DNA from 2 places in the Thermomonas sp. HDW16 genome. Region 1 is predicted to be linked to the other one. Evidence: predicted binding sites of a transcription regulator. Region 1 holds the regulator's gene; the other holds the start of a gene.
What was found. The regulator HrcA, encoded in region 1, represses chaperone genes, less so after heat shock. The targets are predictions, from matches to a motif close to TTNGCACTCNNNNNNNNNGAGTGCNAA.

Region 1 (7,872 bases):
CACTAGGTCACTTTCTGTCACAGGTTGTTGACATGCGTCATGTTTTGACGCGCAAAGGCGGGCTGCAAACGTATGCAAGCCAGCCCTACGACACCATTCGATCCCAGAATCCCTTCACTCCGTCCAGGAAGGTCGCGGACTTCGGCGAATGCCGGCGCGCGTCTTCGCCGCCGAAGGTGGATTCGAACTGCTCCAGCAGCGTGCGCTGTTCGGCGGTCAGGTTGACCGGGGTTTCCACCTCGACCTTGCAATACAGGTCGCCCGGGTGGCGGCTGCGCACGGATTTCACCCCGCGGTCGCGCAGGCGGAACACCTTCCCGCTCTGGGTTTCGGCGGGGATGCGCAGTTCGACCTCGCCGCCCAGGGTGGGCACGCGGACGGTGTCGCCGAGCGCCGCCTGCGAGATGCGGATCGGCACTTCGCAGTGCAGGTCGTCGCCGTCGCGGGCGAAGATCGCATGCGGGCGCACCCGCACTTCGACATACAGGTCGCCCGCTGGCGTGCCGGCCGGGCCGGCTTCGCCCTCGCCAGCCAAGCGGATGCGGTCGCCGTTGTCGACGCCGGCCGGAATCTTCACCGACAGGGTCTTGTCTTCTTCCACGCGGCCGGCGCCATCGCATTCCTGGCAGGGATTGGCGATGGTCTTGCCGCTGCCGCCGCAATGCGGGCATGCCGCCTGCATCGCGAACGGACCGCGCTGCATGCGCACCTGGCCGCGTCCATGGCAGGTGCTGCAGGTGTCGATCTTGCCATCCGCAGAACCGCTGCCCTTGCAGGGCTCGCATTCCGCCAATGTCGGGATTTCGATGCGTTTCTCGATGCCAGCGACGGCGTCCTCGAGGTCGAGCTCCATCACGTAGCCGACATCCGCGCCACGGCGCGGGGCCTGGCGCCCGCCGCCGCCACCGAAGATGTTGCCGAAGATGTCGCCGAAGATGTCGCCCACGTCGTGGAAGCCGGGGCCGGCGTTGCCGCCGCCCATGCCGTGCTCGAACGCGGAATGGCCGTGCTGGTCGTACAAGCGGCGCTTGCCGCCGTCGCTCAGCACTTCATAGGCTTCTTTGCACTCCTTGAACGCGGCTTCAGCGGCCTTGTCGCCGGGGTTGCGGTCCGGGTGGTGCTTCATCGCCGCGCGGCGATAGGCCTTCTTCAGGTCTTCATCGGTGGCAGTGCGGGCCACGCCCAGCACTTCGTAGTAGTCGCGCTTGCTCATTCGTACTCAACATCCCTCATGGCAACGGGCAGACCACTGGCCTGCCCGTTGCGTTGACCGCATCGCTGCCGCGATCAGGCCTTGTTGTTGTCGTCGTCCTTGACCTCGGTGAACTCGGCATCGACCACGTCGTCGCTGCCGCCCGGGGCCGGGCCGGCACCGGCGTCGCCGCCCGCCTGTTGCTGGCCAGCGGCGGCCACAGCCGCGAACAGCGCCTGGCCGGCCTCTTCCAGCGCCTTGGCCTTGGCCTCGATCTGGCCCTTGTCGTCGCCCTTGATCGCGGATTCCAGCTCGGCGATCGCACCTTCGGCACGACCGATCAGGTCGCCCGGCACTTTGTCGCCGTTGTCCTTGATCGCGGTGCGGGTGGCGTGGATCAGGCCGTCCGCCTGGTTGCGCGCAGTGACCAGCTCGTGGAAGCGCTTGTCTTCCTCGCGGTTGGCCTCGGCGTCCTGCACCATGCGCTGGATCTCGTCATCCGACAGGCCGGAACCGGCCTTGATCTCGACCTTCTGTTCCTTGCCGGTCTTCTTGTCCTTGGCATTGACGTGGAGGATGCCGTTGGCGTCGATGTCGAAGCTCACTTCCACCTGCGGCATGCCGCGCGGCGCCGGCTCGATGCCGGTCAGGTCGAACTTGGCCAGCGACTTGTTGTAACGGGCCTGCTCGCGCTCGCCCTGCAGCACATGCACGGTGACCGCGGTCTGGTTGTCCTCGGCGGTACTGAAGGTCTGCGAGGCCTTGGTCGGGATGGTGGTGTTCTTCTCGATGATCTTGGTGAACACGCCGCCCATGGTCTCGATGCCCAAGCTCAGCGGGGTCACGTCGAGCAGCAGCACGTCCTTGACGTCGCCCTGCAGCACGCCGCCCTGGATCGCCGCGCCAACCGCCACGGCTTCATCCGGGTTCACGTCCTTCTTCGGCTCCTTGCCGAAGAACTCGGTGACCGCCTGTTGCACCTTCGGCATGCGGGTCTGGCCGCCGACCAGGATCACGTCGCTGATGTCGCTGGCGCGCAGGCCGGCATCGTTCAGCGCGATGCGGCAGGGTTCGATCGTCTTCTTGACCAGGTCATCGACCAGGGCTTCCAGCTTGGCGCGGGTCAGCTTGATGTTGAGGTGCTTCGGACCAGAAGCGTCCGCGGTCACGTACGGCAGGTTGACCTCGGTGCTCATCGCGGTAGACAGCTCGATCTTGGCGCGCTCGGCCGCATCCTTCAGGCGCTGCAACGCCAGCGGATCCTTGCGCAGGTCGATGCCCTGCTCCTTGTTGAACTCGTCGACGAGGTAATCAATGACGCGCTTGTCGAAGTCTTCGCCGCCCAGGAAGGTATCGCCATTGGTGGCCAGCACTTCGAACTGCTTCTCGCCGTCGATGTTGGCGATTTCGATGATCGAGACGTCGAAGGTGCCGCCGCCGAGGTCGTACACCGCGATCTTGCGATCCTTGCTGTCGCCCTTGTCCAGGCCATAGGCCAGCGCGGCCGCGGTCGGCTCGTTGATGATGCGCTTCACTTCAAGGCCGGCGATCTTGCCCGCGTCCTTGGTCGCCTGGCGCTGCGAATCGTTGAAGTAGGCCGGTACGGTGATGACCGCTTCGGTGACCGGCTCGCCCAGGTAGGCTTCGGCGGTCTTCTTCATCTTCTCCAGCACCTTGGCGGAGACTTCCTGCGGCGCCAGCTTCTTGCCGTCGGTCAATGCGACCCAGGCATCGCCATTGTCGTGCGAGGTGATCGCATACGGCACCAGGCCGATGTCCTTCTGCACTTCGGCGTCGGTGAACTTGCGGCCGATCAGGCGCTTCACCGCGTAGAAGGTGTTCTTGGGGTTGGTGACGGCCTGGCGCTTGGCAGACGCGCCGACCAGCACTTCGCCGTCCTTGGTCCAGGCGACGATGGACGGCGTGGTGCGGTCGCCCTCGCTGTTTTCGATGACCTTGGCCTTGCCGCCTTCCATGATGGCGACGCAGGAATTGGTGGTGCCGAGGTCGATGCCGATGATCTTAGCCATGTGTGTTCCCTCTGGAATCTTTGAATGTCTGGGGCGCTACGCGCCGATGACCGTGATGTGGGGTTTTCGCGGGCGGCTTCAAGGGCCGCGCGAAGGATTCGTTCAGTCTTGTTTCGCGACCACGACCAGCGCCGGCCGCAGCAGGCGTTCGTTGAGCAGGTAGCCCTTCTGGAAGGTCTGCGCGACCGCGCCCGGCGGCACGCCCTCGGCATCGATCATGCTCATCGCCTGGTGCTTTTCCGGGTCGAACGCGTCGCCAGCGGCGGGCGCGACTTCGGTCAGGCCGTTCTTGCCGGCGATGATGTGGAGCTGGCGCAGGGTCAACTCCAACCCGGCCCGCAACGGATCATCCGCGGTGGCGTTGGCAAGACCCGCCTCCATGCTGTCGAACAGCGGCAGCAGGTCGCCGAGCAGGCGCTCGTTGGCGAATTTGCGGGCCATTTCGACATCGCGCGCCAGGCGCTTGCGCTGGTTCTCGAGATCGGCGCGCTCGATCAGCGATTGCGCCTTCAGCTGCTCGAGTTCGGCGCGCAGCACCTCGGTTTCGTCGATTTGCGGCGTATCGGTGGCCGCTTCGTTTGCTTCCTGCATGGGGTCTTGGGTCATGGTTGCGGGCTGTTTTGCGGCACCGTGCCGCGTCCAACTAGGGCTATGGGGCCGCCTGCCTAAGGATTCAAGCGTCCGGCGACAGGGCCGCGCCCAAGACCGCCGCGGTGGCCTCCACCACCGGGATCACCCGCTCGTAGGCCATACGGCTGGGCCCGATGACGCCCAGCACGCCCAGCATCCGCCCACCGCTGCCGTAAGGCGCGGTCACCAGCGACATGCCTTCCAGCGGCGCCAGCCCGGTTTCATCGCCAATGAATACGCGCATGCCCGGCGCTTTCGCCGTGCGTTCCAGCAATTGCAGCAGTTCGCGTTTCTCCGCAAAGGCCTCGAACAGGGCGCGCAGGCGTTCCAGGTCGTTGATGTCCTGCAGGCCCATCAGCTTGGTTTGCCCCGCGACCAGCATGTCGTCCCTGCCCGGCGCGAAGGCCTGTTCGGCCAGGTCCATCGAATCCGCCAGCAACCGCTCCATCTCGCCGCGCGCATTGCGCAGGTCGCGCAACAAGGCGGCGCGGATATGCGCCAACGGCTGCCCGGCGAAATGGCTGTTGAGGTAATTCGCCGCCTGCTCCAGCTCGGCGGGATCGAAGGCGCGGCGCACCTGCACCATGCGGTTTTGTACCTCGCCATCGGCGAACACCAGGATCGCCAGCACCTTTTGCGGTTCCAGTGCCACGAACTCGATCTGGCGGAAGGCGAAACTCTCCCGCCCCGGCACGCTGACCATGCCGGCGAAATGGGTCATCGCCGACAGCAATTCCGATGTACTACCCAGCAACGCCTGCGTGCCCGCGCCGGCCGGCAGTTCGCTGCGCATGCGGCTCAGCTCGCCTTCCGGCAAGGGCTTGACCTGCAGCAGCGCGTCCACGAACAAGCGATAGCCTTGCGCGGTCGGGATGCGTCCGGCCGAGCTGTGCGGCGCGGCCAGCAGGCCGGCGTCCTCCATCGAGGACAGGATGTTGCGGATCGTAGCCGGGCTGACGTCCAGCCCGGAATGCCGGGCCAGGGTCTGCGAACCCACCGGCTCGCCGTCGCGGATATGCCGCGACACCAGCGTGCGCAGCAATTGCCGCGCGCGTGGGTCGTTGCTGATGTCGGTGCCCGGGCGTGCCATGCCGATGTTGTAAGCGCCGCCCCGGCCACGCGCAAGCACGGCATGCCGTCGGTCGTCGCGGCCGGCTACCGGAGTGATGCGGTGAACAGGCACAATGCGCGCCGATGCTGAACCGCCTGTCCATCCGCGATTTCGCCGTGGTCGCCCATGCCGAGCTGGCATTCGGCGCGGGCCTGACTGTCATTTCCGGCGAAACCGGCGCCGGCAAGTCGCTGTTGGTGGATGCGCTGGGTTTCCTGTGCGGCGCGCGCGCGGACGCCGGCGCGGTCAGGCAGGGCGCCGAACGCGCTGAACTGGAAGCCGAATTCGCACTGGCCGACAGCCCTGCTGCGCAGGATTGGCTGCGCGAGGCCGAAATGCTTGATGAAGGCCCGGACGATGGCGACGCCTGCCAGCTGCGCCGCACCCTGCGTGCCGATGGCGGCTCCCGCGCCTGGATCAACGGCCGCGCGGCGACGATGGGCCAGCTTGCCGATCTGGCCGCATTGCTGGTGGAAATCCATGGCCAGCACGAACAACAGGCGCTGCTGTCGCGCACGACGCAGATGTCTCTCTTGGATGCCTATGCGCGGCATCCGGATTTGCTGGCGTCCGTGCGCGAATCTGCGCTGCGCTGGCGCACGCTGCGCGCCGAACGCGACGCATTGCTTGCGCGCGGCGACGTGGGCGAGCGCAAGGCCTGGCTGGCCCACCAGTTGGACGAACTGCAGGCGGAAACGCTGGAGCCCGAGGCCTTGGCGGAACTGGATGCCAGCCATCGCCGGCATGCGCATGCGGCATCGCTGATCGCCGCCTGCGAATCTGCGTTGGAACGGCTGGGCGGCGACCACGCCCTCGGCTCGCAGCTGCAACACCTGCGTTCCGGCTTGCAGCGCGAAGCGGGCAACGAGCCGCGCCTCAACGAAGTGGATGCGATGCTGGATTCCGCGGCGATCCAGCTGGATGAGGCACTCGTCCTGCTCGAGCGCATCCGCGACGACCTCGACCTCGATCCTGATGTCTTGCAGCAGATTGAACAGCGCTTGGTGCGCGTGCAAGACCTGGCGCGCAAGCACCGCGTCGCACCGGACAAGCTCGCCGCGCATCGCGACGTATTGGCGGCCGAACTGGAATCGCTGGCCGATGCCGATGTGCGGCTGCAAAGCCTGGACCGCGACATCGCCGGCGCGCAATCGGACTGGCAAGCAGGCGCCAAGCGCCTCACCGCGTCGCGCCGCAAGGCCGGCGATGCGCTCGCGAAGGCCATCGAAAGCCTGATCGGCGAACTCGGGATGGGCGGTGGCCGTTTCGAGGTGGCGCTGGACGCCATCGCCGACCCGCAATCGCCGGATGCCAATGGCGCGGAACGCGCGGATTTCCTGGTCTCCGCGAACGCCGGCCAGTTGCCGCGGCCATTGCGAAAGGTCGCGTCCGGCGGCGAGTTGTCGCGTATCTCGCTGGCGATCGAAGTCGTCACCCTGGGCCTGGATGCGGTGCCGACGATGGTGTTCGACGAAGTCGATTCCGGCATCGGCGGCGCAGTCGCAGCCGCAGTCGGCGCCAAGCTGCGCGCGCTGGGCGATACCCGCCAGGTGCTGTGCGTGACCCACCAGCCGCAAGTCGCTGCGGCCGGCCATGCGCAATACCGCGTCAGCAAGGCCGCGCAGGACGGCATCACCCAGTCGTCGGTGGCGGTGCTGGATGCGAAGGGGCGGATCGATGAGATCGCGCGGATGCTGGGCGGTGCGGAAGTGACCAAGGAAGCGCAGGCCGCGGCGAAGCGGCTGCTGCAGCACTAGCGTTTCTTGCGGACGTACAGCACCAGTGCGTGGTCCTCGATCACGTACCCGTGCTGGGCGGCGATCTTGTGTTGCAGGGCCTCGATCTCGTCGCTGTGGAACTCGATCACCTTGCCGCTGTCGACATCGACCATGTGGTCGTGATGCTCGCCGCGGTCGAGTTCGTACACCGCATGTCCGCCTTCGAAATTGTGCTTGAGCACCAAGCCGGCGGATTCGAATTGGGTCAGCACGCGGTAGATGGTGGCCAGGCCGATTTCCTCGCCCTCGCCCAACAGGTGCTTGTAGATGTCCTCGGCAGTCATGTGCCGCGGGCGGGTCTGCTCCAGCAACTCCAGGATCCGCATCCGCGGATGGGTCACCTTCAGTCCTGCCTTGCGTAGATCCTGCGATTCCATCGGTGCTCCATGCATGGAACGGCACGTGAACGCAGGCCTGAGAGGTGGCTGCCGGTGCCGTGCTGCGAGGGCTTCAGTGTATCATCGGCGCTTCGTTCACTGCCCTTTCCCGCCGATGCGCAAGCTGCTTCCTCTCCTCCTCGCGATCCTGTTCGCCAGCGGCTGCGGCGTGCTGTACCGGCAACCGATCTACCAGGGCAACCTGCTGGACAAGACTGCGGTGGATCAGTTGCAGGAAGGCATGGACAAGCGTCAGGTGATGACCTTGCTGGGCACGCCGTCGATCCGCGACCCGTTCCATCATGACCGTTGGGATTACGTCGCCACCCGCCGCACCGGCCGCAGTGGCCCCACCGTGGTCAAGAACATGACTCTGTATTTCCAGGGCGATGCATTATCCAGGTGGGAAGGCGAATATTTCCCCGAGGAAGATTCTGAACTGGCCAAGACCATGTCCAAGTTCGGCAACTTGGCGAAGGACAAGGACAAGAAGGGCGGCCGCCGCCGCTAAGGCTTGCTTCCCCTGGCGCGTTCGGCACGCAGCCGGCGCGCCTGCTTCGGATCCAGTTGCAGGCTGCGCAACAGTTCGATGCGGTCGCCATCGTGCAGCGCGGTCGTCAGCGCCGCAGCTTGTCCGAAGACGGCCAAGCCGACGAATTCCGCGTCTAGTCCCCAGCCGACGGCCTGCAACGCATCGTCCACGTTCATGCCTGTCGCCAGTTCGACGGCCGTTTCCTCGTGGCGCTGCGGCCAC
Region 2 (7,872 bases), 1.2 Mb from region 1:
GTCGTAGGCGCGCACCGACAGCAGGCGGCTGTGTTGTTGTTCGGGGATCGCGTTGCGCAGCTCGCCCGTTGCCGTCGCCGATTCGCGGACGAAGATCGGGCCATCGCCGCGATACGGCGAATCGGCATCGAGATGACGCCAGTTGAGCAGCAGCAAGGTTTCGCCGGGTTCGGCATCTTCCAGCGTGATCCGGCAGGGGTAGCCGGGCTTGGCATCTGCCGTCATGCGCGTGATGCCACGCGCACGCAATTCGGTTTCGTCCAACCCGAACAACGACTGGAACGGTGCAAGCGGCAAGCCGCTGACGATGTAATCCATGGGTCGCTCCTTGAATGAAGCGACAGCATCGCAAGCCTGGCAAGGCGGCGAACTCCGTTTCTTGCGCCGCGCATGACAAGTATGCACGCGGCTGCGATCCTGCACGCCATCCACGCCGGAACATCCCATCGTGTCCTTCGCCCTGCAGCTGTTCGACCTGATCGGCATCTTCGTGTTCGCGCTCAGCGGCGGCGTGCTGGCGGTGCGCTATCGGCTGGATCTGTTCGGCGTGCTGGTGCTGGCCTGCGTCACTGCCGTGACCGGCGGCATCGTGCGCGACGTACTGATCGGCGCGATCCCGCCTGCTTCGCTGGCCGATTGGCGCTACCTGGCCACCGCGATCCTGGCCGGCCTGGTGACCTTCTGCTGGAGTGGCGTGATCGAGCGACTGCGCAACCCGGTGCTGATGTTCGATGCCGCCGGCCTGTCGCTGTATGCGGTGCTCGGCACCGGCAAGGCGTTGGCGTTCGGCCTGTCGCCGTTCGCTGCCACCCTGCTCGGGATCATCACCGGCATCGGCGGCGGTATCGCCCGCGACCTGCTGGTGGCGCGCACGCCGGTGGTGCTGCAGCAGACCGAGCTTTATGCGGTGGCGGCGATGGTCGGCGGTGGCATCGTGGCGATCGCGCATGCGCTCGGCTGGCCGCAGGTGCCGGCGATGGTGGTCGGCGCGCTGCTCTGCTTCGTCTTGCGCTTCGGGGCGATCCGCCGCGGCTGGCGGTTGCCGGTGGCACGCGCACCGGACGATCCCGACAAACCCTGATCTCCGAAACGCGAACGGCCCGGATCGCTCCGGGCCGTTTTTGATTGCTTCGATTCGCCGCGGCTTACGCCGCGAACAACGCCTTCATCTTCTTCAGCGCATTCGCCTCGACCTGGCGAATGCGTTCGGCGGAGACGCCGTATTCGTCGGCCAGTTCCTGCAGGGTCACCTTGCTGTCGGCATCCAGCCAGCGGCGCTTGATGATGTCGCGCGAACGCTCATCGAGCTTGGCCATGCCTTCGCGCAGCAGCTCCAGCTGGTTGTCTTCGCTGTCGGCGGATTCGTAGGCTTCGGCCGGGTCCACGTCATTGTTTGCGACGAGGTAGTTGGCCGGTGCCGGCGGGGCGTGGTCGTCGTCGGCATCATCCGGCGCATCGAAACCGATGTCGCGACCGGACAGGCGCGATTCCATTTCCAGCACTTCGCGTTCGCTGACGTTGAGGTCCTTCGCCACCGCACTGACTTCGGCCGCACTCAACCAACCCAGGCGCTTCTTGCTCTTGCGCAGGTTGAAAAACAGCTTGCGCTGCGCCTTGGTGGTGGCGACTTTCACGATGCGCCAGTTCTTGATGATGTATTCGTGCATCTCCGCACGAATCCAGTGCACCGCAAAGCTGACCAGGCGCACGCCGACCGTGGGGTCGAAGCGCTTCACCGCCTTCATCAGGCCGATATTGCCTTCCTGCACCAGGTCGCCCAGCTGCAGGCCGTAGCCGCTGTAACCGCGGGCGACGTGGATGACGAAACGCAGGTGCGACAGGATCAGTTCCTGCGCCGCGGCGATGTCGTTGTCTTCGCGCAGGCGACGCGCGAGGCGCTGCTCGTCCTCGACGGACAGCACCGGGATCTGGTGCACGGCACCGATGTACGCCTCCATCGAACCGAGCGTGCTCGGGATCGGCAGGTTGTTGGCGACCAATGCTTGGGACATCGAGACCTCTTTCATGTGGGTGATTTTAGCAGTCGCCATATCTGACTGCTAACCCTGCCAAAAGTTCATTAGTGTTCCGTTTATGGAACGATGGGCCGCACCAGCCCCCTCGCGCCACAGGAACGTCATGGGGACTATCAGGCGGGGGACAAGGCCCGGGCCGGCATGACGCCGACCCGGGAATCTGTCAGGGCTGGGGACGGGCCGAACCGGCCGTCAACATCCCCGTCTGATCACCCGGCTGCAGCATTGTCTGGCTCGGGCTCAGGCGCGGCAGCTGTCCGTAGGACAGGCGGATGCCGAAGGTATTGGCGAACAGGTCGCGGGCCTGCTCACGGCGGTATTCGAAAGCCAGGTTCCAGCCGTTGCCGAAGGCCATGTCGATGCCCGCACCGAAGCTCGCCACATCGTCGTTGTAGCTGCGCAGGCCCAGCAGATAGTCGCCGCTGCGCGGCAGCACCACGTAGTTGATGCCCGCATCGGCGTTGTTCTGCAGCGACTGCCGCCATTCCAGCATCCAGTAAGGCCGGATCATCGCCGTGTCGGTGCTGAAGGCGTAACGCCCCTCCACGCCTAGCGCCGCCGTGCTGCTGTCCACGTCCTGTTTGGCGTACTGCAAGTCGTAGATGCCCAACCCGGCCTCGCGGTAGGCGTCCAGCGTGGTGCGGCTGCTGTCCAGGCGGCCATAGCCGGTGTAGGCACCGTTCCCGGCGCGGTGCTCGTAACCCAGCGTCAGCGATCCGAACAGCTGGTCGCCATCGCGCTTGGCGGTCGCCGTGGCATTGGCCACCGCACTCCAGCGGACGATGTCGAAGTCCAGCCGCCCCCAGCCCAGGATGCCGTCCACGAACCACGCGTCCGCGCGCCACAGCCCGTACAGGGCCAGCGAGCGCTGGCGTGCATCCAGCGAGGAACGGCCATCGTCGAGGTCGCTGTCGTTCCAGCCGAAGCCGCCGGCCGCACCCAGCACCGCGTTGTCGCCGATCAGGCGATCCACGCCGAAGGTCACGCCGTCACTGTGGAAGTCGAAGCCCTCGCGGGTGCTGCGTGCATCGCGCTCGCCCACCACCACCGACCCGGCGCTCCAGAAGCCCCAGCCCTGCGGCATCGTCGGGGTCATCCCGGCCTGCCCGGCATTGAGCGTCAGGCCCAGTTGGCCCAGGCTGCCGCCCACCCGCAGCGCCACCGTGTTGGACGAGGCATTGCCGCCGCTGCGCAGCTGCTGCAGGCGGCCACGGATGTTGTCCTGCTGCACCTGTGCGAAGCGCACGCTGGCATCCACCTGCGCCTGCAGGCCGCCGGCCACCGAGGGATCCTTCGTCGGGTCCGGGCGGTCGCTCACGGTCAGGGTGATGCTGATCGAGGCGGCTTGGTAATTGGTGGTGGCCGCCTGCGTCGCGGTGAGCGTGGTGCTGCCTGCACCCACCAGCGTCACGGTGGTACCGCTGACCGTGGCCACCTGCGCGTTGCTGCTGGCGAAGGTGAAAGTGCCCGGGCTGGTGCTGGCCGGGGCGGGCAGGTCGAACGCAGCCTCACCGTAGACCTTGCTGATGTCCGTGGTCCATCCCAGCACGGGTGCCGCCTTGCCGATCATCACCGTAAGCGTCGCTTGCGGTGCGGCGCTGTAACTGGTGTTGCCGGCCTGGTCGGCGGTGATGGTGCAGGTACCGGCCGACAGCATCGTGACCGTGCTGCCGGCGACCGAGCACACGCCCGATGTCGTCGTAGCAAACACTACCGGATTGCCCGAGGCACCGCCCGTGGCCGCGACACTGAACGTACCACCCGGCGCATAGGTCGGCGTGGCGGGAGTGGCCGCAAAGCCGGCGATCGCCTGCGTGGCCTGGCTGATGGTGATGGTCTGCGTCACCTGCGTGGCGGCGGTGTAGTTCGCATCGCCGGCCTGGTCGGCGGCGATGGTGCAAGTGCCGGCGGACAGCATCGTCACCGTGCTGCCGCTGATCGAACAGACGGTCCCGGTCAGCGAGGAATAACTGACCGCGAGACCGCTGCTGGCGGTCGCCAGCGGGTTGAGGGCAAACGTCCCGTTCGGTGCGTAGGTCTGGTTCGTCTGCGCACCGAAGGTGATGGTCTGCGTCGCTTGGCCGATCACCGCATTCAGCATCTCCTGCGTGGCGGCGGTGTAGTTCGCATCGCCGGCCTGGTCCGCCGTCAACGAACAAGTGCCGGCCGACAGCATCGTGACTGTGCTGCCACTGACCGTACAGATGCTCGGTGAGGTGGAAGCAAACGTCACCGGGTTGCCCGAAGCACCGCCCGTGGCGCTGACGCTGAACGTGCCATTCGGTGCATAGGTTGGTGCGGCAGGATTGGCCGCAAAGCCGGTGATCGTCTGCGTGGCCTGACTGATGGCGATGGTCTGGCTCACCGGGGTTGCGGCGGTGTAGTTCGCATCGCCAGCTTGGTCGGCGGCAATGGTGCAGGTGCCGGCGGACAGCATCGTCACCGTGGTGTTGCTAATCGTGCACACGCCGGTCGTTTGCGAGGTGTAGCTGATCGCCAAGCCGCTGCTGGCGGTGGCGACCGGGTTCAAGGCGAAGGTGCCGTTCGGCGCGAAGGCCTGGTTCGCTTGCACGTCGAAGGTGATGGTCTGCGACTGCTGCCCCACCAGCACGCCCGTCGTCCCCGCGACATTGTTCAGGGTCAGGTCGGCATCGTTACCCACGGCATCCTGCACGCTGCCGCCGTTGGCCGAAAGCGCGCCCAGGGCGATGCCGTCGTTGTCGCTATCGCCCGCGACCACGGTGTAGCGGAACACCAGCGCGTTGCTGCCGGAGCCGGACAGGTAAGCCGCCTGCACGGTGGTGGTGCCGATCACCACCGCCAGCTGCGGGGTACCGGTGACCGTGACCGCTTCATTGAAGGTCACCGTGAAGTCCAGCGTCTCACCGCTCAGATAGCGCCCAGCGGCAGGCACGGCCACGGACGTCACCGCCGGCGGCGGTATGTAGGTGTACTGGCTTGCTGCACTGGTGCCGCCCGGCGTGGTCACGATGACATCCACGGTGCCGCTGCCTGCTGGTGCGGTGGCGGTGATCTGGGTATCAGTGTCGACCGTAAAAGAGCTGGCTACGGTTGTGCCGAAGTTCACCGCCGTGGCGCCGGTGAGACGGGTGCCGGTAATAGTGACCGTTGTCCCGCCTGCGGCCGGGCCGCTGGCGGGCGACAAGCCTGTAACTGTGGGAACTGGGGGTACGTAACTCGCGCAGATCTCTGCTTCACCATCGCCAGACTGCATGCCAGCCTGGTTGTAGATGACGTTCGTCAGGCCGCCGGTATAGGAGGCGCCGCCACCGCCACCGCCACCGCCACCGCCAGCGTTATTACCGCCGCCGCCGCCGGTGGCCGCACTGGCTCCATAGCCACCGCCACCGCCACCGCCGCCGCCGCCGCTGCTACTACTACCGCCGACGCCGCCGGGCTGGAAGGCGCCTGCGGGGAAACCGCTGGATGTGCCCCCGCCGCTGCCGCCGCTGCCCCGCCGCCGCTGCCGCCGCTGCGGCCGTCACCGCCGCCACCCTCGCCGCCGATGCCGGAGCCGTCGCCGCCGTAGCCGCCGCCGCCGCCCGCGACAGCAATCACAAAATTACCAGTAACTTTCGTCAGGCTGGTACCGCCGCCGCCGCTGTAGCCGCCCCCGTAGCGGTTGCCGCCGCCGCCGCCGCCGCGGCCGCCGCCGCTGCCGTCGCTACCGCCAATCACAACCTGGAAGGTGTCGCCCGCGCTCACGCTCAGCGTCCCCGCCACTAGACCGCCGTAGCCGCCACCTATGTCGCCGCCCAGCCGCAGGCCAACACCACCAATGCCATGCGCAGCCACGGGCGCCGCCCGGCCTTTTGATTCTTCCCCAACATGTGCAGTCCCCTGTGGTCGACATGAACTGTGACCGAGGCCTCGTTTTACCCCGCGGCCTCCCGGCCTGCAAGCGGCGGGCCGCACCTGCGGGCAGCGTTCAGCCGATGCCGGATGGCAGTACCCAGTCGATCGGCGTCTGCCCGGTACGAGCCAGGAATTGGTTGGCGGCGGAGAAATGCCCGCACCCCAAGAAGCCGCGATGGGCGGACAGCGGCGAGGGATGCGGGGCCTTCAGCACCCGATGCCGGCGGGCGTCGATCACCTTGCCCTTGGCCTGCGCGTAGCTGCCCCAGAGCAGGAAGACCAGGTTCTCGCGCTCGCGGTTGAGCACGTCCACCACGTGGTCGGTGAAGCCTTCCCAGCCCTTGCCCTGGTGCGAGCCGGGCTGGCCGGCTTCCACCGTCAGCACGCTGTTGAGCAGCAGCACGCCCTGCCTAGCCCACGGCAGCAGGCAGCCGTGATCGGGGCGGACGAAGCCTGTATCGCTGGCCAGTTCCTTGTAGATGTTGTGCAGCGACGGCGGCACATCGACCCCGGGCAACACCGAAAAGCACAGCCCGTGCGCCTGTCCGGGGCCGTGGTACGGATCCTGGCCGAGGATCACGACTTTCACCGCATCGAACGGGGTGGCGTCGAAGGCGGCGAAGATGTCCGGGCCGGCGGGATAGATGGTGGCGCCGGCCGCCTTGCGCTGACGCAGGAAGGCCGAGAGCTGCTGCATGTCCTCGCGCGCGAACCAGTCGCCGATGCGGGCTTTCCAACTGGGTTCGAGGCGGATGTCAGCCATGTGTCGCGCGAACCGAGCGTCCGGGCTTCATCGCGCTCTTCCTCACTGCGTTCCAGGCTCCGGCAGCTTCGCCAACCGCAGCTGGAACAGCGCCTTGGTCACCAGCAGGCGTTCCTCGATGGGCTTGAGCACCAGGTCATTGGCGCCTTCGCGCAACAGTGCGGCCTGGTTGTCGCGGTTGTCCTCGCCAGTCATCACCAACACTGGCAGGCGGCGCTTGCCGTAGCGGAACACGCCGCGGATCTGGTTGAGCAGTTCGCGGCCACTGAGTGCGCCTTTCAGGTACACGTCGGTCAGCACCAAATCGGCGCCGACATCGCCATCGCTGCGGCCGATGTACTTGTGCAGGTGCTCCAGCGCGTCTTCGGCGCTGATCACGTGCAACACCTGCATGTTCTGCCGTTCCAGCATGCGCTTGGTCGCCACCGCCACCACCCGGCTGTCCTCGACGTAGAGGATGCGTGCGCCTTCGATCGGCGCCGGCTGCACGTAGCCGCGGATGAAGGCGGCCAAGGCGCCGTGGCCGAGCGACTTGTCGAAATAGTCGGTGATGTCTTCGGTGAAGGCGCGGGTCTCAAGCGCTTCCTGCGCATTGCCGGAGACCACGATGATCGGCACGTAGGCTTGGCCCGCGGCTTCGCGCACCATTCGCGCCAAGGCCAGGCCATCGCCATCGGGCAGCACCAGTGCGGTGGTGACGAGGTCGACCGCGCCTGCGGCCAGCGCCGTGCGCGCATCGTCCAGGCCGCTACAGGCGATGACATCGGCATTGGGCAATTCGCGCAGCAGGGTGTCGCCGATCAGCTTGCGCACCAGTTTGCTGCCATCGACCACCATCACCCGCGGCGCATCGCTGACCACGTGGCGAAGATCCTGCTTCACCGCCATATCAGCGCCCTACCGGCCGGGTCTGGCGCAGGTAATGGCCGGTCACCAGGCCCGCACCCAACCAGCCCAACAGGCCGGCGGCGACCAGCACGCAGGCCGCCGGAAGCGGATCCAGCCCATGCAAGGTGAAACCGCTGCCGTATTCCGCGGCAAGATCGGCCAGCGGTTGGCGCAATGCCATCCATGCGGCGGTCAATACGGCGAGCGCCAATGCACCTGCGCCAAGGCCGTACCACACGCCGAGATACAGGAACGGCCGACGCACGAAGCCGTCGCTGGCACCGAGCAATTGCAGCACGCCGATTTCCT

Region 2: the regulator HrcA is predicted to act here: its motif matches at 2,038-2,064, upstream of rpoH (RNA polymerase sigma factor RpoH).

Annotation. Positions count from the first base shown of each region.
Region 1 is NZ_CP049872.1:1,695,312-1,703,183, forward strand. Features, by position in the region: gene dnaJ (molecular chaperone DnaJ) at 86-1,213, opposite strand; gene dnaK (molecular chaperone DnaK) at 1,288-3,222, opposite strand; gene grpE (nucleotide exchange factor GrpE) at 3,325-3,828, opposite strand; gene hrcA (heat-inducible transcriptional repressor HrcA) at 3,896-4,942, opposite strand; gene recN (DNA repair protein RecN) at 5,047-6,720, shown strand; gene fur (ferric iron uptake transcriptional regulator) at 6,717-7,118, opposite strand; gene bamE (outer membrane protein assembly factor BamE) at 7,234-7,629, shown strand; gene G7079_RS07930 (RnfH family protein) at 7,626-7,872, opposite strand, start outside.
Region 2 is NZ_CP049872.1:118,019-125,890, forward strand. Features, by position in the region: gene G7079_RS00545 (DUF1203 domain-containing protein) at 1-318, opposite strand, end outside; gene G7079_RS00550 (trimeric intracellular cation channel family protein) at 449-1,081, shown strand; gene rpoH (RNA polymerase sigma factor RpoH) at 1,146-2,012, opposite strand; gene G7079_RS00560 (autotransporter domain-containing protein) at 2,200-5,271, opposite strand; gene G7079_RS13485 (hypothetical protein) at 5,298-5,852, opposite strand; gene ung (uracil-DNA glycosylase) at 5,986-6,675, opposite strand; gene G7079_RS00575 (response regulator) at 6,718-7,512, opposite strand; gene ftsX (permease-like cell division protein FtsX) at 7,565-7,872, opposite strand, start outside.